One region of the Martelella sp. FOR1707 genome, then DNA from elsewhere that is predicted to be linked to it. Evidence: riboswitches for the same ligand, from Rfam matches in the RefSeq annotation. Region 1 holds a riboswitch; each other region holds the start of a gene.
What was found. A riboswitch is a leader RNA that binds a small molecule or an ion and turns the genes downstream of it on or off. The one in region 1 is predicted to bind thiamine pyrophosphate.

Region 1 (7,056 bases):
CGGCAGGTCCTGCACACCCAGCACAAGGTATCGCTGGCGCTGGAGCGGATCCAGGGCAACCTCTGGGACATCGCCACGGACGTCACTGATTTCGCGATGACCGGCGACGAAAGCTACCGCAATCACTTCGAAGCGGCCGAGCGCGATATCGCCGCCAATCTGCGCGATCTGGAAATGATAACCGATGACTACCCCTCGTTTGAACCAGTGCTTGAAGGCGTGAGCCAGCAATGGGCACTGTTACTGCAGGCCGCGTCGGACGTTGCCCCTTTGCCCGGCGGCGCCGATCAGCGACTGATGCGGTTTGAAAGCGTCATCGGCGAAACCGGCAAGCGCGTGGAAAGCATTGCCGAGAGCATGCGCCTGCTGAACGAGGAGAGCCACCGACAAGCGCTCGAAACAATGGAGCGGCTCGACCGCTTTGCCGCGATTGCGGGCGTTCTGGCGCTGGTGTTTTCCGGGATCGGCATATTCATCATCGACCAGGCGCTGATCCGCAGCACCGACAAACTGGTGGAAGGCGCGATGCTGGTCGCGGGCGGCACGCGCAACCGCGAAATCGAGGTGCAGGTCCCGCCGGAACTCGCCTCCGTGGCGCAGGCCTTCAACACCATGCTCAAGCAGATCAACCGGCAGGAAGATGCCCTGGCCGCAGCCGCGCGCGCCGATGGCCTGACCGGCCTTTACAACCGTCGCGAGTTCGACCGCGCGATCGACGAGGCGATCGCCGTATCGAAAGAGAGCGGCGAGCCGTTCTCCCTGCTGATGATCGACGTCGACCATTTCAAGCAGTTCAACGACACCTATGGACACCTAGCGGGGGATGACGCGCTCCGGCAGGTTGCGGATACGATTGAACTGACCGCGCGCGAAAATGACCTGGCCTACCGCTATGGCGGCGAGGAATTCGCGATGATCCTGCCGGGGCTTCGCACCTATGAGGCGACAGCGATCGCGGAGCGCCTGTGCAACACCATCGCCGGGCAAACGTTCATCCTCCCCGACGGACAGAAGCAGACGCTGACGGTCAGCATCGGCATATCCGTCTTCAGCCCGCGGGTTTCGCCGCCCAACATCATCGAGCTCGCCGACCGCGCGCTCTATGCCGCCAAGATGGAGGGCCGCAATCAGGTGAAGGTCACCGGCTGAACGGCCGGTCTCGGGCGCAGCTCAGCCCTGCGCTACCGCCTCGATTGTGTCCATCCCACCGACGACGGGTGCGAAATCGCTCCACACGCCCCGCGCCCCGGCGCGCCAGGCCTCCATCTCCTCCGGCTCAAGGAACGTGGCGCCATTCGCCTTGGCAAGCGCCACGGACTGCGTCTCGTCCTCAACGATCAGCCTGTTGAAATAAAGCGCGGCCTCGGCCGAGATCGCGCCGAGCACGGCCTGTGTTTCGGGATCGAGACTGTTCCAGAAGCCGGCGGAAAAATAGAGCACCCCGGCGGCGCGGATGTGCCCGGTTTCGGTCATGAACGGCACCACCTCATAGAGCTTGAACCCTGCATAGGCCGATTTCGTCAGGTCCATGGCATCCGCTACCCCGGTGGCGAGCGCGTTGTAGGTTTCGGTGATCGGGATGCCGACCGGCGTCGCGCCATAGGCGCTCCACAGGCGCGTGTGGAGTGGGGTGTTGATGACGCGGATGGTCTTGCCTTCCATCTGCCCGGGCCGCGTGATTGCCTCCTTGGCCAGCAGGTTGCGAGCTCCGTAATCGATGAAACCACCGACGATGAACTGCTCTTGCGCAAGCCGGGCCGAGAGGTCGTCGCCGATCGGACCATTCACGACATCACTGAGGTGAGCGGCATCGCGAAACAGGAACGGCAGGTCGAGCAGCTGCAAGTGCGGCGTCCAGGCCGAAAGCGCCGAAACGGTGGAAAGGCTCGCCTGCACCGATCCGAGGCGAATATTCTCCGCCACCTGCTTTTCGCCGCCGAGCGCGCCATTGGTCACGATCCGGAAACGGAACCGGCCCGGAAGCCGCTGTTCGACCTCGTCGGCGAAGAAGCGCCAGACCATGGTTTCCGGCTTATCCTCGCCGAGAAGCGAGGCGATGACGACATCGCGCGCGGCGGCGCTGGCGGTTCGCAGATAGGCGGGCGCAACAAGCATTGCGGCGGCGGCAGCGCCTGTTTTCAGAAGATGGCGACGGTTGAGCGTGGTCATGGCAGACAAACCTTTCATACGGGAACGGCAAAGAGGGTGAGAACGAACAGGGCTGTGAGAAGCGCCAGAAGAAAGGGACGCATCGCCCTGAACAGGCTTTCCGGCGAAAGGCCGGTGACGCCGCCGACCACGAAGGCCAGCATCCCGACCGGCGGGGTGAGCCCGCCGATCATCAGGTTGACGACGAGGACGACGCCAAAGCGGATCGGATCGATCCCGGCGGCAACGACAACCGGCAGAAGCACAGGACCCAGCAGCAGGATCGCCGCCCCGATATCCATCACCAGGCCCGCAATCAGCAGGATCCCATTGGCGAGCAGGAGAACGGCGACGGCGCTACCCCCGAACAGGCCGGCGAGGTGGCGCACCAGACCGGCGATATCGTCGATCGCGAGCAGGAAGGCGACGGGGGCCGCCGCGCCGATCAGGAGACCGATCGCCGCCGCCTCGACCGCCGACTGGCGGAAGGCGGCGACAATGCTGGAACCGGAGCGGCGGGACGTTGCCGCCAGGATCAGTGTGTAGAGGGCGGCAAGACCCGCCGCCTCCGTGGTCGTGACAATGCCCAGGCGAATGCCGAACACCACGATCAGGCCGAGGCCGAAGGCCGGCAGAGCCGCGATCCCGGCCTGCCTGCGCGTTTCAGCCGAAGCCGGCGGCGCGCCGCTCGCGGCCCCCATCGCAAGCCTTATGGCGACGGCGAGAAAAGCCGCCATCAACAGGCCGGCGAACAGCCCGCCGACAAGCAGCGCGCCGACGGAAAGATTGGTCGCCGTCGCCAGGATTAGAAAGGCGATCGACGGCGGGATAACGTTGTCGAGAACGGAGGAGGCCGCGACAAGCGCGCCGGCGCGGGCGGGCGGATAACCGTGCCGCACCAGTTCGGGATGGAAGGTCGAGGCGGCAAAGGCCGCATTGGCGACGGAGGAACCGGACGCGCCGGAAAACAGAACGCCGGTCAAAAGCGTCGTCTGCGCCAGCCCGCCGCGATAATGGCCGACGAGCGAGACCGCGAACTGAACGAGTTTTTCGGCCGCCCCGGACAGTTTCAGAAACGCGCCCGCGAGCAGAAAGAACGGGATCGCCAGCAGCAGGAATTTCGACATGCCGGCCACGGTATTGGCGATGATCGCCTGCTCCGTCTGCAGCGCGCCGAAGGCGATCGCGCCGTAGGACGATGCCAGAAACACATGGGCGAGCGGCGCACCGGCGATGAGGCCGAGCGCGGCTGCAAGCGCGAGCGACAGGCTGGCCGGCAGGGCGACATCGATCGCGAACCGACCGACGGCCCAGTAAAGAAACCCGCCGAGCGCGAAGCCGAAGATCAGCCGTGCGCCGCTCGACCGCTCCAAGCGGCGCAGGCAGAGCAGCGCGAGCAGTCCCAGCCCGCCCGCTGCGGGAAAGGCGAAGCGGACCCATTCCGGAACCCCGAGCGTCGGCGACATTCCGCCAAGCAAGGCGATCGCCTCACGGCCACCAAGGCACAGGATCAGCCCCGCGACGACGCTGAAGCCGTCGGCCACGACAGCGAGCACGCCGGACGCCCGATCGGGCAGCAGCCGTGCAAGACCATCGAGCCGCATCGACAGCGGGCCCGAAAGGGTGAGCGGCAGGCCGGCCGAGATCAGCGCGATATTCAGCCACACGCCCAGATCCTCCATGCCGACGACCCCGGTGTGAAAGACGTAGCGCAGCACGACGCCCGCCACGACAAGGGCGAGCATCGCCATCAGAATGACGGCGGCGAGCAGACCGAGCGCCGTTTCCAGCGCGTCCGCAAACCGTCCAGCCGCGCGATGAATCGCCGTCATACGCATGGACGATGTCGTTCGCGGGCGACGCCTGTCTCAAAACAGCCGTTCGGAGGGCTGAACCATTGGCGGCCCGCGCATGGTATTGGAAGGCAAGGCTTCATGATGCGATCCCCAGCATGTTGCAATCACGGAGACCGGCGGAGAAGAGAAAGGTTATGGCAGAGCGGCCAGATTTTCCGTTCCTACGCCGGTATGACCCGGATCAGGTTCAAGGGTCCGGCTCACCGCCGTCTCAGCATCGCAGGATGCACCCCTCGGAATAGTCAGGTTTTGTCCGGCTTTTAGGGCGCTGTCAATGGCATGCCGGAAACGTGGCGTCTGGCGGCAACGCAAGACAACTTGCCAACGGGTTTTACCGAAGCCTTTGCAGCAGAGCCATGGACGGTTCGCCCGTGACATTCAGCCCGTTCTGCCGCTGATAGGCCGTGATCGCGGCGCGGGTCTGGTCGCCGAACACGCCGTCGATGGTGCCGGCATCGTAGCCCGCCGCAGAAAGCCGCGATTGCAATTCCTTGCGCTGGTCGGCGCTGAAGCCGTAATTGTCATCGGGAAAACTGCCCCTGAGCGGGCCGGCGCCCGCGATCCGGTCGGCGAGATACCCCACGCCCAGCGCATAATTGGTGGAGTTGTTGTAGCGCTTGATGACGTTGAAATTGTGCCCGACGACGAAGACCGGACCGCCCGCCTGCGGCTGTATCCTGGTGCCATCGACGGCAGCGCCCGGCGAGCCCTCCTCGCCGCCCCAGGGCTGACCTTTCCGCCAGCCCGAGCGAGCAAGATAGTTCGCGGTGCTCGCAAGCGCATCGGTCGGGTCGGCGTCCCAGATATCGCGCCGGCCGTCGCCGTTGAAATCGACGGCATAGCCGAGATAGGAGGTCGGGATGAACTGGGTATGGCCCATGGCGCCGGCCCAGCTTCCGGTCATCCGCTCGGGCGTGATATCGCCGTTCTGCAGGATCCGCATCGCCCCGACCAACTGGCTTTCGAAGAAAGCACCGCGCCGCCCCTCGACGGCCAGCGTCGAAAGCGACGACACAACCGGAATGCTGCCGCGCCGTTCGCCGTACATGCTTTCCAGGCCCCAGATGGCGACAATCACATTGGCGTCGACGCCATAGGTCGCCTCGATCCGCTCCAGAACATCGCGGTAGCGGGCATAATTGGCGCGCCCCTTGGCGATCCGCTCATCGGAGCCGGCAATGGCCAGATAGTCTTCCAGCGTGCGCTTGAATTCCGTCTGGTTGCGGTCCTGCTCAATGACCCCCGGCGTGTATCCGGCATTGGCGAAGGCCGCCGTCAGCGTGTCGTTGGAAATCCCGCGCGCCGCCGCGCGCTGCTTGAACCCGGCCACCCACGCGTTCCACTCAGAATTGGCCACCGGCCGCATCGCCGGATCGGCGACGGAAGAAAAACTGCCAACCGAACTGTTCGTGCACGCTGAAAGCGTCGCGGCAATCACCCCGAAAGAAAACACGCGTCGCGTCAGATACATAGCGATAACCCCGCTCCATTCGTGCGCAAACCTAGCGCATCGGCCTCCTGACCGAAAGAGCACGCGCTTGCGTCTATTTTATGGAGATGCGAAAGCACAGCGGCGAAAAAGTAAGACCCGGTTTTTCGATAACCCGATGCGTCAAAACAGGGAACTACCTTGCCGATATCGAGAACGCGAAAAGGCGACACCGACTCTTTCCCGTAAAGCCCAGGTCCATCGTGACTTTCTTTTTTGAAGGCCCCTACTCGACAAGGCCTGTCGTGCAACTGTAATCAATTCGTCTCAATAATAAAAGCGATCCGTCAACTGCCAGAAGAGTGAACATTTTCCCATGAAAATCGCAATGATCGGCACCGGCTATGTGGGACTCGTTTCCGGTGTCTGCTTTTCCGACTTCGGCCATGAGGTGGTTTGCGTCGACAAGGACCCAGCCAAGCTAGACATGCTCAGAGCCGGTCAGGTGCCGATCTATGAGCCGGGTCTCCAGGAGCTTATGGCGAGAAACATGGAGTCCGGCCGGCTGCATTTCAGCAGTGATCTGCCCGCCGCGGTGTCGGAAGCCGATGCGGTCTTCATCGCGGTGGGCACGCCGGCGCGCCGGGGCGACGGACATGCCGACCTGACCTATGTGTTCGCCGCGGCCGAGGAGATCGCCCAAGCCATCGACGACTATACGGTCGTGGTGACAAAATCGACGGTACCGGTCGGAACCAACCGGCAGGTGCAGGAAATCATTGCAAGGGCCAATCCCCAGGCTGATTTCGATGTCGCCTCCAACCCGGAATTCCTGCGTGAGGGTGCGGCGATCGACGATTTCATGCGCCCGGACCGGGTGGTTGTGGGGGTTCAACATGAACGCGCGGCCGAGGTGATGGGCGAGATCTATCGTCCCCTCTTTCTGCGCGACTTTCCAATCGTTACGACCGACCTGGAGTCGGCCGAAATGATCAAATACGCGGCCAACGCATTTCTCGCTACCAAGATCACCTTCATCAACGAGATCGCGACGCTCTGCGAACGCGTAGGGGCCGATGTCAAACTCGTATCCAAGGGCATCGGCCTCGACAATCGGATCGGCAACAAGTTCCTGCATGCAGGCCCGGGCTTCGGCGGCTCGTGCTTTCCCAAGGACACCAAGGCGCTTGCCCGGATCGGTCAGGAGCACGGCGTCTCGATGCAGATCACCGAGACGGTCATCAAGCTCAATGACGACATCAAACGCAGAATGGTCGAGAAGGTCACGGACCTGTGTGGCGGCTCGGTAAACGGCAAGACGATCGCTGTTCTCGGCGTGACCTTCAAACCCAACACCGACGACATGCGCGACTCGCCATCGCTGACAATCGTGCCGGCGTTGGTGGGCGGGGGTGCGCATGTGAGAGTGGTGGATCCTCACGGCCGTCGTGAGGGCGAGGCCCTGCTGCCGGGCGTCCAATGGCTGGAAAACGCCTATGAAGCAGCAAAGGACGCCGATGCTGCCGTGATCCTCACCGAATGGAACGAATTCCGTGCGCTCGACCTGTCCCGGCTGGCGGGCGTAATGGCGACGGCGAGGCTCGCCGATCTGAGGAATATATA
Region 2 (7,056 bases), on a different contig from region 1:
CCGCGCGCAAATTTCAGGCAAGATGCTCGGCCTTTTGAGCGGCGTTTCGCTGCTGGCCGTCAGCGCGGTTCCGGCGACCGCCGAAGACAATGCGCTGCGCATCATCTCCCTGAACACCTGGGGAGCTTCGACGCTCATTCCCGAAGCCGCCGACCTTCTTTCATCGGGCAATTACGACTTCATCACCATCCAGGAATACCGCAACAGCTACGGCGTCGACATCCAGAAGAAGATGGCCGACCTCGGCGCCGGCGACTATTCGCTCCACTCGAAGGGCGACACCGGCCTTGCCTGGCGCGACAAGGACATCATCGATTACAGCAATACCGATGAGCCGGTTCACGTGGTTGTCGGCGGCGAGAACGGCCGCCCGCAGACCATCATCGCGACCGAGCATCTGGACTATCGCGATGATGCCTTCCTCCATCGTAACCGCGAAGCCCATGAGTTGAACGACTGGGCCGCAGGCAAGGCCAGCCCCATTATCATGACCGGCGATTTCAACGCGGGTGACATCTCCGAGCGCGGTCTGCTGGAAGTGGTTCAGCAGGAATTCATGATGAAGCGCGCCCGGGAAACCGGCAATGCGGACCACAAGGCCTGGGCGCTGCAATATGTCGCGCGCAATCACGCCATCGGCTCGGAAAAATACGCCGCCGCCGAAGCCTATATCAACCGCAAGTCCGACACCATGCCGGAAGGCCTGTTCACCGACGAGACCTATCCCGTGGCGGGCAACACGCCCTACACGATGAACCTTCTGAAGAAGCAGTACCAGATCCTGCAGAACCCCGAGGATCGCGAGCGCTTCGCGCCACACAAGCTGGCCGACGGCAGCACCACGTGGCCGAGCGTCGAGGAAGACGACGAGGCCTTCAAATGGCCGTCCTGGGGCCGCACCCAGATCGATCACTTCATTGCCTCGCGCCCCTATGCCAAATGGTGGGAGCCGACGGATGCCGAAGACGATCGCTATGTCGGCGGCGTTCTCGACCAGGACATCAGCACGACGGACGAGGGTCACGCGCTCTCCGATCATGAGCCGCTCGCCCACGAAATCCGCTGGAAGGGCCCCAATGTCGAGGAGATCGGCGACGATAGCGGCAAGGTCCGCCTGACCTTCGACGCCAACACGCGCGATTCCGCCGAGCGCGCGAATGAATTCCGGCTGTCGCGCAACAACCACCGCACGGATGTCTATCTCGGCCAGCTTTCCGATGAGGATGGCCGCCCGATCTATGCGCAGGCCCCGGAAGTCACCGAGGACCGCCTCGGCTTCCTGCTCGCCAATGCGGTCTATGACCGTCACGACCCGGAAGCCTTCCAGGAGGAGCTTGCCCTCTATGTGCCCGCCGAACAGCAGGCGGTTTACAAGGCCTATCTCGACAAGCTGACGGACACCTCCAATCCGGAATTCTTCCGCAACGTTCTCGATGACTATTTCCAGGCGCATCGCGACGAATTCCCGGGCATCGGCAGCATCAGCGACATGAGCTGGGAGCAATGGGGCGATATCCTCATGAAGTATGTCGATGAGGACCTTGCCTTCGAAACCAAACCGGAAAACCCGGCCTGGGACGAGCTTGTCGCAACGCTCGGCCTCAACGATCCCGCCGTGCGCGCCGCGCTTTCGGCGAAGACCGGGCTCGACTTCGAAAACGATCCCTTCGCGCCCCTCAAGCTGGCGCTCGACTGCGCCGATGCGCAGCACCTGTCGCTTCAGGGCGCCCGCGCGATGTGCGTGGACGATCATGAGCGCTTTCGCGATATCGTCGTCACCGCCGGCAAGACCGTGGCGATCGACGAGAGCGCCGCACTCGGCTCGACCGACGGTCTGATCACGCTCGACAATGGCGGCATCCGCACCGCGGGCCCCGACGATGACTGGGCTCAGTGGACCGGCCCGATCACGTCGCTCGACAAGGCCATCCGGTTCGACGGCCGCGGCTGGATCGATGTATCCCATCCGACGGTTCCGGTGACCGCTCTGAAGACGTTCTCCGGCGACGGCACGTTTGAAAAGCGCGGCGTGGGCACCCTGCTCCTGACGGCCGACAGCTCCGGCTTTGCCGGCACCACGCTGGTCAACCAGGGCAAGCTGCTGGTGGGCGACGAAAACGGCGTCGGCAAGCTCGGCGGCAGCATGACCGTCAATGACGGCGCTGTTCTCGGCGGTTCCGGCACGATCGGCTCCGGCGCGGGATCGCTGGTCTCGATTGCCGCGGGCGGCACGCTGTCGCCGGGCAATTCCATCGGCACGCTCACGATCGACGGCGACCTCGCCTTCGCCAGCGGCTCGATCTTCGCCGTCGAAGTCGACCCGGAAAGCGGGCGCAGCGATGCGGTGACTGTGACCGGCAAGGCGTCGCTGGACGGAACGCTCGCCCATATCGGCTTTGACGGCGTCTATGATCCGCGCTCGACCTACACCGTGCTGTCAGCCGGCCAGATCGAGGGCGAATTCGCAAGCGTCACCTCCGACTTCGCGTTCCTGACGCCCGACTTCATCTATGGCACGAGCGAAATCGGCCTGAAGCTGCAGCGCAACGACCGCGATTTCGCATCGGTGGCTCAAACCGCCAATCAGGCGGCCGTGGCGGCAAGCGTGGAGTCGATCGGCTTTACCGCAGGAAACGCGCTCTATGACGCGATCGTCATGCTGCCGGACGATCCCGATTTCATCCGCAACGGCTTCGATCAGCTTTCCGGCGAGATCCATGCATCGGTCAAATCCGCGCTGATCGAGGAAAGCGGCATCGTCCGCGGCGCGGAGGCCGATCGCCTGCGGGCAGCCTTCGGCACGGTCGGCGCATCGTCGGCGCCGGTTCTGGCCTATGGGCCGGACGGAGCGAACCTCGTCGCTCCCGATCAGGCAGACGGCATCGCCGCCTGGGGCAGCGCCTTCGGAGCGTGGAACAAGTTCGACGGCAACGCCAATGCCGCCGGCCTCGACAGCGCGACGGGTGGCCTGCTTGTCGGCGTCGACATCCCGTTTGCCGAAACCTGGCGCGTCGGCGCGCTCGCCGGCTACAGCCATTCGAGCTTCGACGTTGACGACCGCGCGTCGTCGGGTTCCAGCGACAACTACTCGCTCGGCCTTTATGCCGGTTCGCAATGGGGCGGCCTCGGCTTCCGTTCGGGTCTCGCCTATACGTGGCACCAGATCGACACCAGCCGTTCGGTGTACATCCCGGGCCTTACGAATGCGCTCGACAGCAGCTATGACGCCGGCACCTTCCAGGCCTTCGGCGAACTCGGCTATCAGTTCGATCTCTCCGACGTTCAGCTGGAGCCGTTCGCCAACCTCGCCTATGTCAATCTGGATACGGATGGCTATGGCGAAAGCGGCGGCGCGGAGGCATTGAGCGGCGCAAGCGGCAGCTCCGACACGACCTTCACCACCGTGGGTTTGCGCGTCTCGTCCGACTTCATGCTCGGCCAGACGCGGGCGAAGGCAAGCGGGATGATCGGCTGGCGTCACGCCTTCGGCGATATCACGCCGTCCGTCACGCAAGCGTTTGCGGGCTCGACGCCGTTCGCCATCACCGGCGTCGCCGTTGCCGAGGATGCCGCCGTGGTCGAGGCCGGCCTCGATTTCGACCTGTCGGCCAACACCACGATCGGCGTGTCCTACCAGGGCCAGTTCGGCGACGACGTCAGCTACAACGGCGTCAACGCAAGGCTCCAGGTGAAGTTCTGATCTGAAAACACGACCAGCCGGGCGGGGTCATTCCCGCCCGGCTGAGGCAAGACTGTTGCAATGGTGCAGCCGCCAGTCTTTCAGTTGACAAACCGCGGGACGGAATGCAGTCTTTGCGCATTCACCCGGGGGGTCCCGACAAGGGGCTGAGATACTGATCGCCCGTCTGCCTTTATGGCGACGCGCAGCGCAGTGACCCGATGAACCTGATCCAGTTCACACTGGCGTAGGGATGGTGCATCTGCTGCGGTCACGGCTGAGTTGCCCTGGCGTATTTTCACGCAGCCCCTCTCCATTCATTACGGCGAACTGGGTCTCCAACGCATCGAGCACTGGAGGCTCCGACCGATGAAAGACCTTTCCCCAACCGTCACCACCGGGCCGTTGCCGGCCTCGCGCCGAGTCTGGCAGGCTGGCGTTCTCAATCCCGATATTCGCGTGCCCATGCGCGCGATCGACCTGCATCCAACGGCCGACGAGCCGCCCGTGACCGTCTACGACAGTTCCGGACCCTATACGGATCCAGACGTCGAAATCGCCATTGAGCGTGGCCTGCCGCGTCTGCGCGAGACCTGGATCGCCGCGCGCAATGACACCGAGCGCTATGCAGGGCGTCATGTGAAGCCCGAAGACAACGGCTTTGCCGCAGGCGCGCGTCTGACGCCGGAATTTCCTGTGCGCCACAAGCCGCTGCGCGCAAGAGATAGCCGCGCCGTGACCCAGTTGGCCTATGCCCGCGCCGGGATCGTGACGCCCGAAATGGAATTCGTCGCCATCCGTGAAAATCTTGGCCGCGCGGCGGCAAAACAGGATTTGGCCCGTGATGGCGAAGCCTTCGGCGCCGAGATTCCCGATTTCATCACCCCGGAATTCGTGCGCGACGAGGTGGCGCGCGGCCGGGCAATCATCCCGTCGAACATCAATCACCCGGAAGCCGAGCCGATGGCGATCGGCCGCAATTTTCTGGTCAAGATCAACGCCAATATTGGCAACTCGGCCGTCACCTCCTCGATGGCTGAGGAAGTGGAAAAGATGGTCTGGGCGATCCGCTGGGGCGCCGACACGGTGATGGACCTGTCCACGGGTCGCAACATCCACAATATCCGCGACTGGATCATCCGCAATGCGCCGGTGCCGATCGGTACGGTTCCGCTCTATCAGGCCCTGGAAAAGGTGGGCGGCATTGCCGAGGACCTTTCCTGGGAGGTGTTCCGCGACACGCTGATCGAGCAGGCCGAGCAGGGTGTGGACTATTTCACCATCCATGCCGGCGTGCGGCTGCACATGATCCCGATGACGGTGAACCGTGTCACCGGCATCGTCTCGCGCGGCGGCTCGATCATGGCGAAGTGGTGCCTGCACCATCACAAGGAGAGCTTTCTATACGACCATTTCGAGGAAATCTGCGATATCTGCCGGGCCTATGACGTTTCCTTCTCGCTCGGCGACGGCCTCCGGCCCGGTTCGATCGCCGATGCGAATGACGCGGCGCAGTTCGCCGAACTGGAGACACTCGGCGAGCTCACGCAGATCGCCTGGGCCAGGGACTGCCAGGTGATGATCGAAGGCCCGGGCCATGTTCCGATGCACAAGATCAAGGCCAATATGAACAAACAGCTCGCGGTGTGCGGCGAAGCGCCATTCTACACGCTCGGCCCGCTGACCACGGACATCGCGCCCGGCTATGACCACATCACCTCCGGCATAGGCGCGGCGATGATCGGCTGGTTCGGCACGGCAATGCTTTGCTACGTAACGCCCAAGGAGCATCTCGGCCTGCCCGACCGCGACGACGTCAAGGTCGGCGTGATCACCTACAAGATCGCCGCCCATGCCGCCGATCTCGCCAAGGGCCATCCGGCGGCGCGGATTCGCGATGACGCCCTCAGCCGCGCGCGGTTCGAGTTTCGCTGGGAAGACCAGTTCAACCTCGCGCTCGATCCCGAGACCGCGCGATCGATGCACGACGAAACCTTGCCGAAGGAGGCGCACAAGGTGGCGCATTTCTGCTCCATGTGCGGGCCGAAATTCTGCTCGATGCGCATAAGCCATGACATCAGGGCGGAGGCCCAGAAAGAGGGCATGGCGGCGATGGCCGAAAAATTCCGCGAGGGGGGCGCGCTTTATATGCCCCTGGAGGATGTGAAATGAGCCGGCCCTGGTGATCGGCCTCGCCCCGCTCAGGGCCGAGCCGCCGCCGGGCGTCTGGGCGGCCGCCCACAGCCTTGCGACGAAGGCGAGAGCCCGCCGGCGGCATGGCGGCTGAAGTGGTGCATCTTATAAGCGGCGCATGACGAGCTCCGAAAAAGGAGGAGGCGATTGCGAGATTTTTCCGCCCCGTCGGCCGGTTGAGCGCCGGCGGCGGCAGAGGGAAATCCCACCGCCACAGGATCGGACGCTGGGTTCCGGAGAGCGGCCCGCCCCCGGACCGGAAATTGCCGTCGCTCGCGACGAAGCGACGGGTTCTTTCCAGCCCTGGGGGCGGGCGGCCTCAAGAGGAACCGGCTTTACTGCTCGATCGCCAGCGTCATGTTGACGGTGATGTTGTAGGTGTTTTCGCCGGCCGCGATCGGCGGGGCGCCCTCGGCTTTTGCCATCATCACGTCGGCGCGCATCATCATTGGCTGCGGCATCGAGCTCTGCTCGGAGATCGACATCACCTTGCCGAGCGTGACCCCGGCGGCCTCGGCCAGCGTTTCGGCCTTGGCCAGCGCGTTGGCGACAGCCTCGCGCCGGGCCTCGTCCTCCGCGGCGGAAGGATCGCTGTTGGAGAACGATATCCCGCCGCCGGAGTTGACACCGAGCTTGACTGCCTGATCGAGCACGGCAGAGAGCTTCGAAAGATCGCGCACCCGGACATTGAGGCCGTTCTGGACCTCGTAGCCGACGATCTCGCTGGTCATCGTTCCGTCATCGGCCTTGACCTGCTGATAGCGCGGGCTCACCGAGAAATTGCTGGTCTGGACGTCTTTGTCGGCGATGCCGTTCTGCTTGAGGGCGTCGATGACCTTTTGCATCGCGGCCGAATTGTCCGAAAGCGCGGTCGCCGTGTCATCAGCCTGGCTGACGACCGAAAGCGAGACGGTGGCCATGTCGGGCACCAGCGTGGCATCGCCATCGGCGGAAACATTGATGACGGCCGGCGGCGCGGCGCTATCCGCTAGGGCTGCCGTGCCGGCAAGCGGGAGCGCGAAAAGCAGGCCTGCGGCAGCGAGACGAACGGGTAATTTGGCCATGGATATCCCTCCTTGAAATGATGTCCCTTCCTCTTGGCCGGCAATTGTGAAGCCAATGCGGCGGGAACTTGCGATGCCCATGAATTTGGAGTAGTCGGAGGGTCCGCGCAAGGAGCCATT
Region 3 (7,056 bases), on a different contig from region 1:
CGACGAACCGGCCGCTATAGGCAAGGCCGGCCGAAATGCCCGAAATCAGCACGAAGGCTTCGGCGGCATCGGAAAACCCGTACATTCGCATCGTGTAGAACGAATAGAGGTTTTCTGGCACATGGTCGATGAAGATGATGATCAGCGCCAGGCCGCGCAGAACATCGAGGCGCGGATCGCGCTTGCTTTTCACCGGCGCCGCCGGGGCGGCGGCATTGCTCCTGTTTGCGTCCAAAGGCGTTATCCCTGCGCGGCCGAATAGGCGGGCTCGATTGCATCCGTCCTCGGCGCGGCGGTCTCCCGGTCAACAGCGGGTCTCTCCTTCCAACGCGCAAGAACGCGGTCGCGTTCCCTGACGATGGCCGGACGCGCCAGTTCCTCGGGGGTGCGGAACAGCTGGCAGCGATAGGCGAACCGACCGCTTGCCGGCGATGAGCTTGCGGCGATCAGCAGCGGGGCGATGATCTGCGGGCCGGCAATCGGCGTCAGCCACCAGAACAGGTCCGGCGCGAGCGTCCACGAGCCGACGAGCGTCAGAATGCCGGTCAGCACGATCCACCAGCTTGCCCGGAAAGCCTCGCCGAATTTCAGAGTTTGGCCCTCGCGGTCGGAGGACGGCCAGCCGCCATCCATGCCGAAGATAACCTGCATCACCGAGCGGCTCTGGTACATCAGCGTGATTGGCGCAAGCAGCGAAGACCAGATGATCTCGACCAGCGTGGAGAGGAACACCCGGAAAAATCCGCCGAAACGGCGGGCCTCGCCGGAAAGCCCGGCGCGCAACGCGATCAGCAGTTTCGGCCCGATCAGAAGCCCGCCGACGCCCACCAGCAGCGTCACCGCAAGCGCCGTCTCGGCGCGCGGAAAGATCGCCGGCAGATAGGGGCTTGGAAAATAGTCGATCGCGGGCGCAAACAGGGGCGCGACAATCGAGGCGGCAATGAACGCCATCCACAGCGGCGAGCTGATATAGGCCATCACGCCCTGCAGAAAGGTGAAGCGGTTCCAGCCATGCAGGCCGGGCGCGGTCACAAGGCGGATATGCTGGAGATTGCCTTGGCACCAGCGGCGGTCGCGCTTGGCATAGTCGATCGCGTTCTGCGGCCCTTCCTCGTAAGAGCCCTCAAGATCGGGGTCGACCCGCACGATCCAGCCTCGACGCCTGAGGAGCGCCGCCTCGACATAGTCATGGCTCAGGATATGTCCGCCAAAGGGCGGCGCGCCGGAAAGCGCCGGCAGCCCGCAGCTTTCGGCAAAGGCGTTTGTGCGCACCATGGCGTTGTGGCCCCAGAACGGGCCTTCCTCGCCCTGGATACGGGCAAGGCCGCGGGTGAACATCGGCGAAAACAGGCCGGCGGAAAACTGCAGCGCACGAGCGAACCAGGTCTTCGACGCGATGATCTTGGGCAGCGTTTGCAAGAGGCCAAGCCGCGGATCGGCTTCCATCCGGCGCAGCATTTCCACGATCGTCTCGCCTTCCATCAGGCTGTCGGCGTCGAGGATCAGCATATAGGGGTAGCGCGCGCCGTGGCGGCGGACGAAATCGCCGATATTGCCGGCTTTCTTGCCGCTATTGTCGGTGCGGCGGCGATAATATGCGTCGATCCCGCGCGGCATGTCGGCGTGAAGGGTGAGGAACCACGCCTCCTCCTGCGCAATCACCTCGGGATCGCGGCTGTCGGAGAGGATGGCGATGTCGAAAAGCCCGGCATAGGGCGTTTGCGCCAGCGAATGCGCCATGGCGGCGGCCGACGAGAACGTCGCGCGCGGGTCTTCATTGTAGACCGGAATCAGGATGGCGGTCTTTGCCGCCTGGCCGCTTTCGGCAAGCGAGGCGCGCGGCGGCGTCTTGAACCTGCGGCCGATAAGGCCGCCGATGCCGAGTGCAGCGCCCCAGGCGATCCAAGCGGCGGTCGCAGCGCACAGCGCGATCCGCACGAAGTCGACCCAGTCGGCGCCGTCGGCGAAGAAAACGTCCATCGCGATGCGAGACGCCGCAATCGCGATGATTGCGGCGAATACGATCGAAAAGGTCCGTCTGAAGGCCAGCATCGGTTATCCCTTTGGTCCTTGCGGGCCTCACCGTTGAAAACGGAAGGCCGCCCGGAAAAGTTACCTTCCGGTTCCTAGAGCCGTGCCGAGCGCGGACGCTGCCACACGAGAACCGGCGACAGGATCGTCGCGATCACGCCGCGGCGGCGCGGGCGCTCCAAAAGCTGCTCGGGCATGGGAAGCGGCGCGGACGCCGGAAGAAACCGGCTGAATTCCATGTTCTGATCCGACCCGTCAATTTGGTTGGTCATCGCCTTTTCTCCACTGATATAACCAGATTTCACTCACGTCGCGGCTGCCGTCCGTCAGCGCCCCGACAATTTCCACCGGCGCGTCGCCGGCGGGCTTGATATCGATTGCCAGACGCCAGACGCCCTGGCCTCTGATCGCCGAGACCGTGGAATGCACGACCTCGCCATTGGTAATGTGCAGGCGCTCCTGCAGTTCCGAGCCGGGCGCCATGTCATCCAGCGGGCCGCCGGCAAAATCGACCACGAGCTTGCGCACGTCGTCATCGTCATTGGCTACGCCCGATACGCCGCCTTCGCCACTGCGGATATCGACAACGCGGGCAAGCCGGGCCTGGTCTTCCTCGATCGCGCCCCAGGTCAGCCGGTAGCCGAACTCGGCCGATCCGCCTTTCTTGGCGGGCGCTTCCGGCTGCCAGAAGCAGACGATATTGTCGTTGACTTCCTTGTCGGTCGGGATCTCGACCAGCGAAATCGTGCCCTTGCCCCAGTTTCCGGCCGGCTCCACCAGAAGCGACGGCCGCCGCTCGTAATGGGCCTCGGCGTCCTGATAATCCTCGAACCCGCGATGGCGCTGGTAGAGGCCGAACGCCCGCGGATTGGTCTCGCCAAAGAACGAATTGGCGAGCGTCTTGGCATTCTGCAGATTGCGCCAAAGCTCGGTGCCGTCGGCACGCACGATCTTGAGACCCTCGCTGTCGTGGACCCGCTCCCGATAATCATCAAAGGCATGATGGTTGGCGGGACCGAACAGGAACATGGAAGTCATAGGGGCAACGCCGAGACGCTCGATATCGTTCCGGAAAAAGAGTCGCGCGGTGACATCCATGCGCGTATTCTTGCCCGGCGTGATCACGAAACGGTAGGCGCCGGTCACGCTCGGACCATCAAGCGCCGCAAAAACGGTGATCTTGTCCTTCTCCGTGCCCGGCCGCATGATGTAGAAGGCGGAAAAGCGCGGAAACTCCTCGCCCTGGCTGGTCGCGGTATTGATCGCAAGGCCGCGCGCCGAAAGGCCATAGAGATTGTTCTGGCCGAGCGCGCGGAAATAGGACGAGCCCAGGAACGAGATCAGCTCGTCGGAAACTTCCGGGCGGTTCAGCGGATAGTTGATCCGGAAGCCCGCGACCCCCGGCAGCTTGACGCCATGAAACTGCTCGACGTCGAGCGGCGCGCGGTAGATGAAGTCATCGCCGGTGAACTCGAGTTTCTGCGCAACGCCGTCGGCGACCTCGTAGATATCGACCGGCGTCTTGAACAGCCAGCCGAGCGCGAAGGCCTGAAGCTGAAAATCGGACTGGTCGCGCCAGATCGCCTTGTTGGGATCGTAGCGGATCGCGCGGTAATCATCATATTGAAGGTCCCGGAACGGTTCGGGGACCTCCTGGGAGGGCTCCTCGTAAGCCTCCCCGGCCTTGGCCTTCATCTGTTCGGTAAGCGTGTCGAAATTGAACGCGTCAGGAGGCGGCGCTGACGCCTCGACCGTTGCATTGGCTTCCGGCATCTTTCCCGGCTCGACCGCCTGCTGCGCGAAGGCCTTGCCGCCCACCCCCGAAAGAGCGAGCACGCCGACCGCGGTCTGGGCCAGAAAGGTTCGTCTCTTCATGCGTAAATCCCGTTGGCTTTAAATGGATAGATAAAATGAAATGGTGCAGAGCAGCATACTCATTCCCTTCGCCCGCCGGAAGCGCGCAGGCGCGGTTGCGCGAACGCCCGTCCCCAGACGGGCGCGGACGAGTCACAAACGAGGCAGGCCCGTTTCGGTTCCATCGCTGAAGAAGAATATTTTCGATCGATAAAATAGACGTTCCGGGAATCCGGCATGGGGATGGCTCATCAAAAAGGGCTGACACACACATTTGCGTACCAGCCCATTATTAGCAAAGCCATTCAGCCAAAGAATGGCAAAATCATGGCAATGTGCCACCTTCGCGCCGCAATATTTTCACATAGTTCGAAAACGGCGCGGAAGGCCCTGATCAGGCGGCCTTCACGATCTCGACCAGTTCGACGGCAAAATTCAAATCCTGGCCCGCGAGCGGATGATTGGCGTCGACGGTGACTTCCTGTTCCTCGACCTTGGTCACGATCAGCGGCACGGTCTGGCCGTCGGGCGTGCGCGCCTGAAGCTGCATGCCGGGGGCAACTTCCACTTCCTGCGGCATGGCGGAGCGCGGCACGACCTGCACCTTCTGCGGGTCATGGGGGCCATAGGCTTCGCTGGAATCGACCTTCACGTCGCGGCTGTCGCCAACATTCATGCCGGCGATCTCGCGGTCGAGGCCGGGAATGATCTGGCCGGCGCCGACGGTGAATTCCAGCGGCTGGCGGCCTTCGGAACTGTCGAAGGTCGAACCGTCATTGAGAGTTCCGGTGTAGTGAATACGAACGGTATCGCCCGCTTTTGCTTCTGTCATCTCGTGTGCTCCTTCCTTGAAACACTGCACGCTGGCCGAGATCGGCCGCGCCGTTTTCGGTTTTCCAGAGTGCTTTCGCCCCTGAAGGATGAGCCGACACGCTTTATTTCGCATGACGACCGACTTTTCGTCCGGCACGCCGGACACGCCCTCTACCTAGTGCTTCCGGGCCGTTTTTTCAAATCGTGCGCCTCTTGAAATGCCGGGACCGCCGCGATAGGTGTTTGGTCAGCTCTAACGGGGTGCGATTTTCGCTGAGAGGCCTGCGGCCAACCCGAAGAACCTGATCCGGCTAGCACCGGCGGAGGGATTAGACGCGCAGGACGCCGTTTTCCCCTTCAGTACCGAACACAAGGAGGCGTCATGACCTATCGCACGACCATCGCCATTCTCGCGCTTGCGGCCCTTCCGGCGCTGCCGGCAGGCGCTCAGGAGAACAAGGTCCTCACCGTCTATACCTATGAAAGCTTCGATGCCGAATGGGGACCCGGGCCGTTGGTGAAGGAAGCCTTCGAGAAGACCTGCGGCTGCACGCTGAAATTCGTCAGCGTCGAGGACGGCGTTGCGCTCCTCAACCGGCTGAAGCTCGAAGGCCAATCGAGCCCGGCCGATATCGTTCTGGGCCTCGACAACAATCTTGTGCACGAGGCGAAGGAAACCGGCTTCTTCGCAAAATCCGGCGTCTCGACCGAGGCGGCCGATATCCCCGGCGGCTTTTCCGACGATATCTTCGTGCCGTTCGATTACGGCTGGTTCGACATCGTCTACGATACCGAAAGCATCGACAACCCGCCGACAACGCTCGACGAACTGGTGAACGGCCCCGCCGACCAGAAACTGGTGATCGAGGACCCGCGCACCTCGACGCCGGGCCTCGGCATGCTGTTGTGGATGAAATCGGTCTATGGCGATGACGCTGCCGCCCAATGGGAAAAACTCTCCGACCGGATTCTGACGGTCGCGCCGGGCTGGTCGGAGGCTTACGGCCTGTTCACCAGCGGCGAGGCGCCAATGGTGCTGTCCTACACCACATCGCCGGCCTATCACGAGATCGAGGAGGGGAGCGGCCGCTACAAGGCGATCGATTTCCAGGACGGGCTCTACATCCAGATCGAGGTCGCCGGCATGACGACGATGGCCGATGATCCCGACCTTGCAAGGTCCTTCCTCGAATTCATCCTGACCCCCGGCTTCCAGGACGCGATCCCGACCCATAACTGGATGATGCCGGCGGCCGCGACCAGCGAACCGCTGCCCGCCGCCTTCGAAAACGCCGTCAAACCGCAAAAGACCCTGCAATTTGCCCCCGGCGTCGTCGCCGAAAACCGCCAGAAATGGATCGACGAATGGCTGAACGCCATGAGCGCGCGGTGAGAGCGATAGGTCCGGCGGTGAGGCGCGAGCGCGAGGCTACCTCGCCTCCGGCGCAGTGCGGCGAACCGCGCCGCATAGCCCCCCAATCTTCTCGCCCCGGAGGGGAGAGATGTCGCGACAGCGACAGTGAGGGGGGAGTCTTTCCCCGCAAACGCCCTCACGATCTGATACGCCGCGCCACCCTCACTGCCCCTCTCGGGGCATCTCTCCCGCCAGCGGGAGAGAATACTGGAAGCAAGACGCGCGGCACATACGCAATAGACCCGCTCCCTGAAAGGCGAGGTGGCCGACGGGTCCAGCACAAGGCTGCAGATTCATTCTCCACGCGCTGCCGGGCTCATCCGCCCGCCTGCGCCTGAGCGAGAGGGCCGCGCCATGCTGATGTCCTCCTCCGAACGCCGCCGCAGCTATGGCTACGGCATCGCAGCCCTCGCCGGCGTCATCGGCTTTATCGCGATCGCCATTATAGCGCTTTCCGGGTTCGGGCGGCTGCAGGCTTCGGTGGCGGTGTTCGAGGAGCCCTATGTCTGGCGCATCCTGCGCTTCACGCTCTGGCAGGCCACGCTGTCGACGCTGATTTCGGTGGCGCTGGCCATTCCGGTTGCGCTGGCGCTGGCGCGGCGTCCGCATTTTCCGGGCCGGCTGTGGATCGTGCGGCTGATGGCGGTGCCGCTCGGCCTGCCGGTGTTGATCGGCGCGCTGGGGCTGATCGGTATCTGGGGCCGGCAGGGGATATTCAACGATCTGCTGACGCTGGCCGGTTTCGGTCGCCCGCTCCAGATCTACGGTCTGCAGGGCATTCTGCTGGCCCATGTCTATTTCAACCTGCCGCTCGCCGCCCGCCTGTTTCTGGCGGGGCTGGAGCGGGTGCCGCAGGAATATTTCAAATCGGCGGCGATGCTCGCCATGCCCGGCCGCGCGGTGTTCCGCTTTGTCGAATGGCCGGTGATCGCGCCGCTGATCGC
Region 4 (7,056 bases), on a different contig from region 1:
TTCTCTGTAGGTCATGGATTCGGGTATGCGCTCGCCTATCTAGGGAAAATACAGCATGATTTCAATGCAATAGGGTATCCAACGGGGAAGCGTGAAATGCCCTTGAGGCTGCAGGCCCACACGCGCCGCGCGGACCCATGCCGACCGCTTGCAGCCGTCAGAAATGCATGACGTGGCGCAGCACGCGGTAGAGCAGATGCACCGCGAGTAGTGCGGCGCCGGCGGCCAGGACGAGGTGGGAGAGCGGGCTCAGAAGGCTGCCCTCGATGGTGCCCGCAACGTCGGGATATTGATAAAGCAAGATGCGGATGGTGAGGCCCGCAAGCCCGACCACCACCAGCACAAGGCCGGCAAGTTTCATGATCCGATCTCCTGTCGTGAAGGAATAGAGATCGGTCTTTGGATGGCGGTATCGCCGCAATTGTCGTCACAAAAGACCGAAACAGCGAGGCGGCATGCGCGCCGCCTCTTTCAATTCTTTATAATGTGCTTTTGTGGCGATTTGAGGCCGATCTACTTTTCCTGCGATAGCGACACTGAAATCGCGTCGACCGGCGGCGCTTCAGAGATCAGTCCATTTTCCGCCATGAACGCGCCGAAACGCTTGTAGCGTGCGGCATCGGAGGCCGCGGGACGCTTGGCGAAGCGGACGACGGATTCGGCGAAGGCCTGGCGGTTCAGCTCATCGTCGAGATCGGGATAGGCCTTGGCAAAGCTCTCCCATGCTTCCTCCGGATGGTTGACGATGAAGACCGTCGCCTTTTCGACAGCTTCGAGGAAGCGCGGCAGGCGGTCATCATCAAGCATCTCGCTGCGGGTCACGTAGATCAGCTCGTCATAGACCGGCACGCCATGCTCTTCCGGAAAGAACGCCTTGCCTTCGTGGCCGGCGATCCGCATCTGCGGCAGTTCGATATTGCGGAACGAGCCGATGGTGGCATCGACCTGTCCGGACAGCAGCGACTGGGTCAGCGCGAAATTGACGTTGATCAGGGTGATGTCGTCCCTGGAAAGGCCCGCGTTTTCCAGCATCGTGGCCACCACAGCGTCCTCGATGCCTGCCACCGAGAAGCCGATCTTCTTGCCCTTCAGATCGGCGACGGATTTGATCGGCCCGTCTTTCAACACCGTCAGCGTGTTGAGTGGGGTCGAGACCAGCGTGCCGAAGCGGACGATATCGATGCCGGCCTCGTGGTCGAGATAGAGATTGGGCTGGTAGTGAATGCCGATATCGACCTTGCCGGTCGCCACCATGCGCGGCACCATGGACGGGTCGGACGGCGGCAGCAGTTCCACATCGAGACCTTGGTCGGCGAAGTAGCCGTTCTCCTGGGCTACCACCAGCGGCCCGTGGTCGGGGTTCACATACCATTCAAGGATCACATCGAGTTTGTCGGCGGCGCTCGCCAGCCCGGGAGCCAGGGCAAGAGCGGCGGCGAATGCGAGTTTCTTCAGCATGTCATTCTCCTGTTTATCTGAACCGGTCGCTCAATCCTCATGCGACCAGCGGGTGAAGAAGGGAGCGGCGAGATCCACCGCCTTTCGAAACAGCACGGCCTCGAGTGCCAGGATCAGCATGGCGGCGAACACGGTGTCGCTCTGCATGCGGGCATTGGCCTGGACCATGAGAAAGCCGAGCCCTCCGGCAGACCCCACCCACTCGCCGACGACCGCGCCGAGCGGCGCGAGCGGGGCCGCGATCCTGAGGCCGGAAAACAGATGCGGCAGGGCCAGCGGCAGGCGGATATGGCGCAGCATTTCGAAATGATCCGCGCCATCGAGCTTCGCCGCGGCCACGACCTCCGGATCGGTGCGGCGCAGCCCGTCAGCGAAGCTGGAGGCGACGGGGAAGAAAACGATGATGGTCGTCATCACCACCTTGGAGGCGATGCCGAAGCCGAACCAGAGCACCAGCATCGGCGCGATCACAAACACGGGGAAAGATTGCAGCACCACCAGAACAGGCCAGATGAACCGTCCGATGCGGGGAAAGGCGGCAATGAAAATCGCCGCCATCGCGCCGAAGACCGCGCCCATGGCAAAGCCCGCCAGGATTTCCCTGAGCGTTACCAGCGCCTCTTCAAGCAGCATCGCGTGGGCGGTCTGGAATTTTGCCAGTACCGCAAGCGGCGGCGGCAGGATATAGCGCGGCAACTCGCCGAAGACGATGATCGACTGCCAGAGCACAAGAAGCCCGGACATGATCGCGAAAAAGGTGAGTGCCGCCGAAAGGGTACGCTTCACTCCCGCTCTCCCCGGCTAAACCGGGCAGCGAAGGCGTCAATAGAGGCTGATTTTCTGGGCGTGTCGCTCAAGACCAAACTCCGTTCCTACGCCGGCATAACCCGGATCAGGTTCAAGGGTTCGGCCATCGGCCATCTCAGTGTCACGGACACACCCCTCGGATGCGTCTTCTATGCCGCGCGGCGGCGCGCCGGTCAAGAGGCTCGGCGGCGAAGTCGGGAACGCCGCTAATATAAACGCCAAGGTCCAAAAGGATTTGACAACGGATGCCGTTTCGACTTTCAACTTTTGGTATAAGGCCGTTTGCGGTTTTCAGCGACGGTTCAGAAACGGGGTCATAAGAGGGGAAGGCGGCAGCTGCCGTCCAAGCGGAGGAAAACCCATGCTCATCGCCATCGTCATTGTGGCAGCGCTGTTCGGCATGCTCTTCGGTTTCGACCAGGGCGTGATTTCCGGCGCTCTGCCGTTCATCAAGCAGGATTTCACGGTTTCGGCCTTCATGGAGGGCGTCATCACCTCGGCCGTGCCGCTCGGCGCGGTGGCGGGCACCGTGCTTGCCATGGTCACCACCGATCGCTACGGGCGTAAGCCGATGCTGATCCTGGGCGCGTTGATCTTTCTGGTCGGCTCGCTGATTTCCGCGCTTGCCTTCAACCAGTATGTTCTGACACTTGCCCGCCTTCTGATCGGCGTCGGCATCGGCGCTTCGGCGATGACCGCGCCGATGTTTCTGGCGGAAGTCGCGCCGGCGCGCATTCGCGGCACCATCGTCTCGGCCTTCCAGTTGATGATCACCATCGGCATCATGGTGTCCTACATGTCGGACGCGGCCTTTGGCGGTTCGGGCGACTGGCGCTGGATGATCGGCGTCGGCGTGTTCCCGTCGATCGTGGCGCTGATCGGCATCCTGCTGTCGCCGGAAACGCCGCGCTGGCTGACGCTCAACGCCAATGCCGACAAGGCGCGTGACATCATCGCGAAGCTGCAGCCGGAATCCTCGCCCGCCGAGGTCGACGAGATCATCGCCGAGATCAAGGAGAGTGCCAAGGACGAGGAGGCGACGCCTGCCTGGAGCACGTTCCTGAAGCGCGGGATCCTGCCGGTGACGAGCTTCGCCATGATCGTGTTCGTGCTGCAGCAGCTTTCCGGCATCAACGCGATCATCTATTACGCCCCGGAAATCTTCAAGAATGCCGGCTTTTCCGGCACCACGACCGATCTTCTGGCGACCGTCGGCATCGGCGTCGTCAATGTCGCGCTGACCGTCGTCGCGATGTATCTGGTGGAGAGCATGGGCCGGCGCAAGCTCTTGATCCTCGGCTTCATCGGAACCGCGGCGTCGATGGCGCTGGTGACCGTGGCGACGATGATGGATGTCGCGGCAACCCCCTATCTTGCCATGATCGGCATTTTCACCTTCATCGCCTTCTTCGCCGTCAGTCTCGGCCCGTTGCCCTGGCTCTATATGGCGGAGCTGTTTCCGCTGCGGCTCAGGTCGCGCGGCATGGCGCTCGCCTCCGTCGCCAACTGGTTCTTCAACTTCCTGGTGGCGCTTGTGTTTCCGGATCTGCTGGCGGGCATCGGCATCGTCGGGACCTTCGCGATTTTCACCTTCTTCTGCATCGTCGGCATCGTCTACGCGATCGCTGCGGCACCCGAGACCAAGGGCATTACGCTGGAGGAAATCGAGGCGCGCACTATCGGCGCGTGAGGCCGGCAGCGCCGCCCCTCCAAACGAAGCGATCCTCGCCCTGGCCTTCGCTGAGGGCGAGGCGCAGCGGAGATGACGCACCGGCAGGGCCAGACTGGCGCTTACCGCCAGTCGGAATAGGAATGTTTTCCGCCCCGGTAATCCGTGACCTCGTATTCCGTCTCTCCGGTTTGCTCCAGATAGCAAGGGCCGATCGGCGCCTTGCCGGCTCCGCCCGGAATATCGAGCACATAGGTCGGCAGGCAAAGCCCGGAGATCGCGCCCTGCAACGCCCGCATCAGTGCCTGTCCGCGCGCGATCGGCACGGCGAAATGGGCGACGCCCTTGGCCATGTCGAGATGGTGGAGGTAATACGGCTTGACCCTGTTGGCGAGGAGCGTCCTGAACAGGGTCGCCAGCGTTTCGGCATCGTCGTTGATGCCCTTCAAGAGCACGGTCTGGGCAAACAGCGGAATGCCGCCATCGGCAAGCCGGGCGAGCCCGCTGCGCACCGCCTCGGTCAGCTCGCGCGGATGATTGACGTGGATGACGATATTGACCGTCTTGCGGGCCTGCTTCAGCGCCGCGACAAGGCCGTCGGTGATGCGCTCGGGCGTGACCAGCGGGGCGCGGGTGTGGATGCGGATCACGGCCACATGCTCGACTTCGCCAAGCGCCTTCATCAGCGCGGAAAGCCGGCGGTCGGACAGCACCAGCGGATCGCCGCCCGACAGGATCACCTCCCAGATTTCGCTATGCGCGCGGATATAGTCGAGCGCTGCGGCAAGCTCGTCCCGGTCAAGCGCGGCCTCCGGCTCGCCCACGGTCTCGCGGCGGAAGCAGAAGCGGCAATAGACCTGGCAGGCATGGGTCGGCTTCAAGAGCACCCGGTCGGGATAGCGGTGGGTAACGCCCTTTGCCCGCTCGAAAGCGCCATCGCCGATCGGGTCCTCCATCTCGCCGTCATAGGCTTCAAGCTCGCGGCGATCCGGCACGAACTGGCGCGCCAGCGGATCATCGGCGGCCACCGTGTCGATCGCCGACAGGATATGGGCCGGAATGCGGATGCGGAAATCCTCGGCAACCCGCGCGATATCGCCCGCCGCTTCCGCTGGCACGAGCCCGCGCGCCACCAGCGCATCGGTGTCGGTTATCGCGGTTTTCGCTTTGCTCTCGGACATGGTCGCCCCGTCGCCGGTTTCGTTCGGGGCGTTCTAGACGGTTTCCGCCGTCAAGCAAAGTCATCGGCGACCGGTGCGGCGGCAAGCGCGGCCTCGTTGAGAGGCGCGAGAATGCCCACGATTTCTTCCCTGAGCCAGGAATGCTCGGCATCGCGGGTATCGCGGCTACGCCAGTAGAGGTAAAGGTCGATCAGTGGCATTTCGAAAGGCAGGCGATAGACTGAAAGACCGATTTCCGGTTGCAACGCTTGCGCAAGGCTCGCGGGCAAGACGCCGATAATGTCGCTATTGCCAACGACGCGGGCGACGGCGAAATATCCAGGAAGCGTGAAGCGAACATGGCGAGCCCTCCCGATTCGGGAGAGCGCTACATCCTCGAAATGCGTGAAGTCGCGAGTGGCGGAGAAAATTGCCTGCGGCATTTCGCAGAATAGAGACAGCGGCATGGTGGCGCCCGGTTCTAGGGTCTGAAGTCCGGGATGATTGTGCCGTGCCACCACGACGTTGCGGGCAGAGAACAGGAACCGCCTTTCGATCCAGCCCGGCACCTCCGCGGCAATTGAGACGATCATGTCGAAGCCGTTTCCCGTCAGCAGTCCGGCAAGCTGGTCCGGCGCGGACGGCAGCATTTTCAAACGCATGTCGGGCGCGGCGCGGGTCATCCGGTCTACGAGGGCGGGCATCAGAAGCTCGGCGAAAAAATCCGACGCGCCGAGCAGAAAGCTTCGCTGACTTCGGTTGGGGTCGAAACCATCACGGCCAGCGAAGGCTTGTTCCAGGCCGTCCAGCGCTGATCTCACAGGTTCGCGCAAGCCGAGCGCATAAGGCGTTGCCACCAAACTGTTGCCTTCGCGCTCAAAAAGCGCATCGCCGGTAAGATCGCGCAACCGCTTCAGCGCGGAGCTTACCGCGGGCTGACTGAGACCGATAGCGGTACCCGCCCTGGTGGTATTGGGCTCGTCCAGCAGTGCGTCCAGTACCCGTAGCAGGTTGAGGTCGAGGTTTCTGAAATTCATGCTGTCGATAGGTCCTATCTAAACAATAGATTTCATTAATATCGGGTTTTCGGCGATATGTCAGCTGCGCTCCGGCCGGGTGCAATTGTTGAAATCCAGACAGGAAAAAATCATGAACACCTATCTTGCAATGCACTCGCCCGGCACGACCGTGACCTGGCTCAATACGATCTATACAGTGCTTCTGACGCCCGCCGAATCCGGCGGCGGAATTGGAATGTTTTCAGCGATCGTTCCGCCCAACTCCGGCCCGCCGCGCCATGTCCATCGCAATGAGGACGAGATCATTCATCTGATCGATGGAGGTGTGGAATTCTGGCTGGAGGGCGCTACGCGACGCTGCAGCAATGGCGAAACCGTTTTCATACCCCGTGGCCGGGAGCACGCATTTCACGTTCACGGCCCGCAACCGGCGCAATTCTTGACCGCCGTGACCCCAGGCGGCTTCGAAAGCTTCTTCGCAAGCGCCTCCGTCAAGGGACTGGTGCCGCACCTGCATCGCGCCGAGCTTGGTGCGCTCGCCGCGGGCTTCGGTTGCGCCTTCACCGGGCCACCGTTGCAAAGTCCGGTCATGCGGGCGATGGCAGGCTGACAGCCGCCGGCGGTTCGCGGGTTTGCCGGAGCTTTCGGAAGTGTTAATCATTCCATGGCTTTGGCATTGCCTTTCCGCAATCCGCTTTCCGCCGCGCGCTTGTCATTTTCCCGGATTTGCCCCACCATCCGGAGATGACAAAATGGCGCCCGAATCCCCGGCTTATCAAGCGGCCGGCCTATCTCTCCATTGCCGAACAGATCGCGGCCGCCGTGCGCAACGGCCTGCTCATCGACGGCATGCGCCTGCCGCCGCAGCGAGAGATGGCGGCCGATCTCAAGGTGTCGGTGCAGACCGTGAGCCGCGCCTATGAGGAGTTGACGCGGCGCGGCA

Region 2: linked by a shared signal. The riboswitch ahead of thiC (phosphomethylpyrimidine synthase ThiC) and the one ahead of V6765_RS04700 (TRAP transporter large permease) in region 1 are both predicted to bind thiamine pyrophosphate.
Region 3: linked by a shared signal. The riboswitch ahead of thiB (thiamine ABC transporter substrate binding subunit) and the one ahead of V6765_RS04700 (TRAP transporter large permease) in region 1 are both predicted to bind thiamine pyrophosphate.
Region 4: linked by a shared signal. The riboswitch ahead of V6765_RS08780 (ABC transporter permease) and the one ahead of V6765_RS04700 (TRAP transporter large permease) in region 1 are both predicted to bind thiamine pyrophosphate.

What each region holds. Positions count from the first base shown of each region.
Region 1 covers NZ_JBAKFP010000002.1:176,439-183,494, reverse strand. The annotation lists gene V6765_RS04710 (diguanylate cyclase) at 1-1,149, shown strand, start outside; gene V6765_RS04705 (TRAP transporter substrate-binding protein) at 1,171-2,169, opposite strand; gene V6765_RS04700 (TRAP transporter large permease) at 2,184-3,980, opposite strand; TPP riboswitch at 4,146-4,248, opposite strand; gene V6765_RS04695 (lytic murein transglycosylase) at 4,336-5,475, opposite strand; gene V6765_RS04690 (UDP-glucose dehydrogenase family protein) at 5,810-7,056, shown strand, end outside.
Region 2 covers NZ_JBAKFP010000008.1:235,602-242,657, forward strand. The annotation lists gene V6765_RS21085 (autotransporter domain-containing protein) at 1-3,700, shown strand, start outside; TPP riboswitch at 3,817-3,951, shown strand; gene thiC (phosphomethylpyrimidine synthase ThiC) at 4,049-5,851, shown strand; gene V6765_RS21095 (SIMPL domain-containing protein) at 6,208-6,936, opposite strand.
Region 3 covers NZ_JBAKFP010000005.1:303,535-310,590, forward strand. The annotation lists gene V6765_RS15680 (OpgC family protein) at 1-235, opposite strand, end outside; gene mdoH (glucans biosynthesis glucosyltransferase MdoH) at 241-2,052, opposite strand; gene V6765_RS15690 (hypothetical protein) at 2,127-2,303, opposite strand; gene V6765_RS15695 (glucan biosynthesis protein) at 2,287-3,906, opposite strand; gene V6765_RS15700 (FKBP-type peptidyl-prolyl cis-trans isomerase) at 4,280-4,717, opposite strand; TPP riboswitch at 4,946-5,044, shown strand; gene thiB (thiamine ABC transporter substrate binding subunit) at 5,081-6,091, shown strand; gene thiP (thiamine/thiamine pyrophosphate ABC transporter permease) at 6,467-7,056, shown strand, end outside.
Region 4 covers NZ_JBAKFP010000003.1:179,682-186,737, reverse strand. The annotation lists gene V6765_RS08790 (hypothetical protein) at 158-361, opposite strand; gene V6765_RS08785 (ABC transporter substrate-binding protein) at 514-1,458, opposite strand; gene V6765_RS08780 (ABC transporter permease) at 1,489-2,202, opposite strand; TPP riboswitch at 2,311-2,412, opposite strand; gene V6765_RS08775 (sugar porter family MFS transporter) at 2,627-3,955, shown strand; gene V6765_RS08770 (lysine-2,3-aminomutase-like protein) at 4,057-5,115, opposite strand; gene V6765_RS08765 (LysR family transcriptional regulator) at 5,166-6,131, opposite strand; gene V6765_RS08760 (cupin domain-containing protein) at 6,244-6,723, shown strand; gene ehuR (MocR-like ectoine utilization transcription factor EhuR) at 6,858-7,056, shown strand, end outside.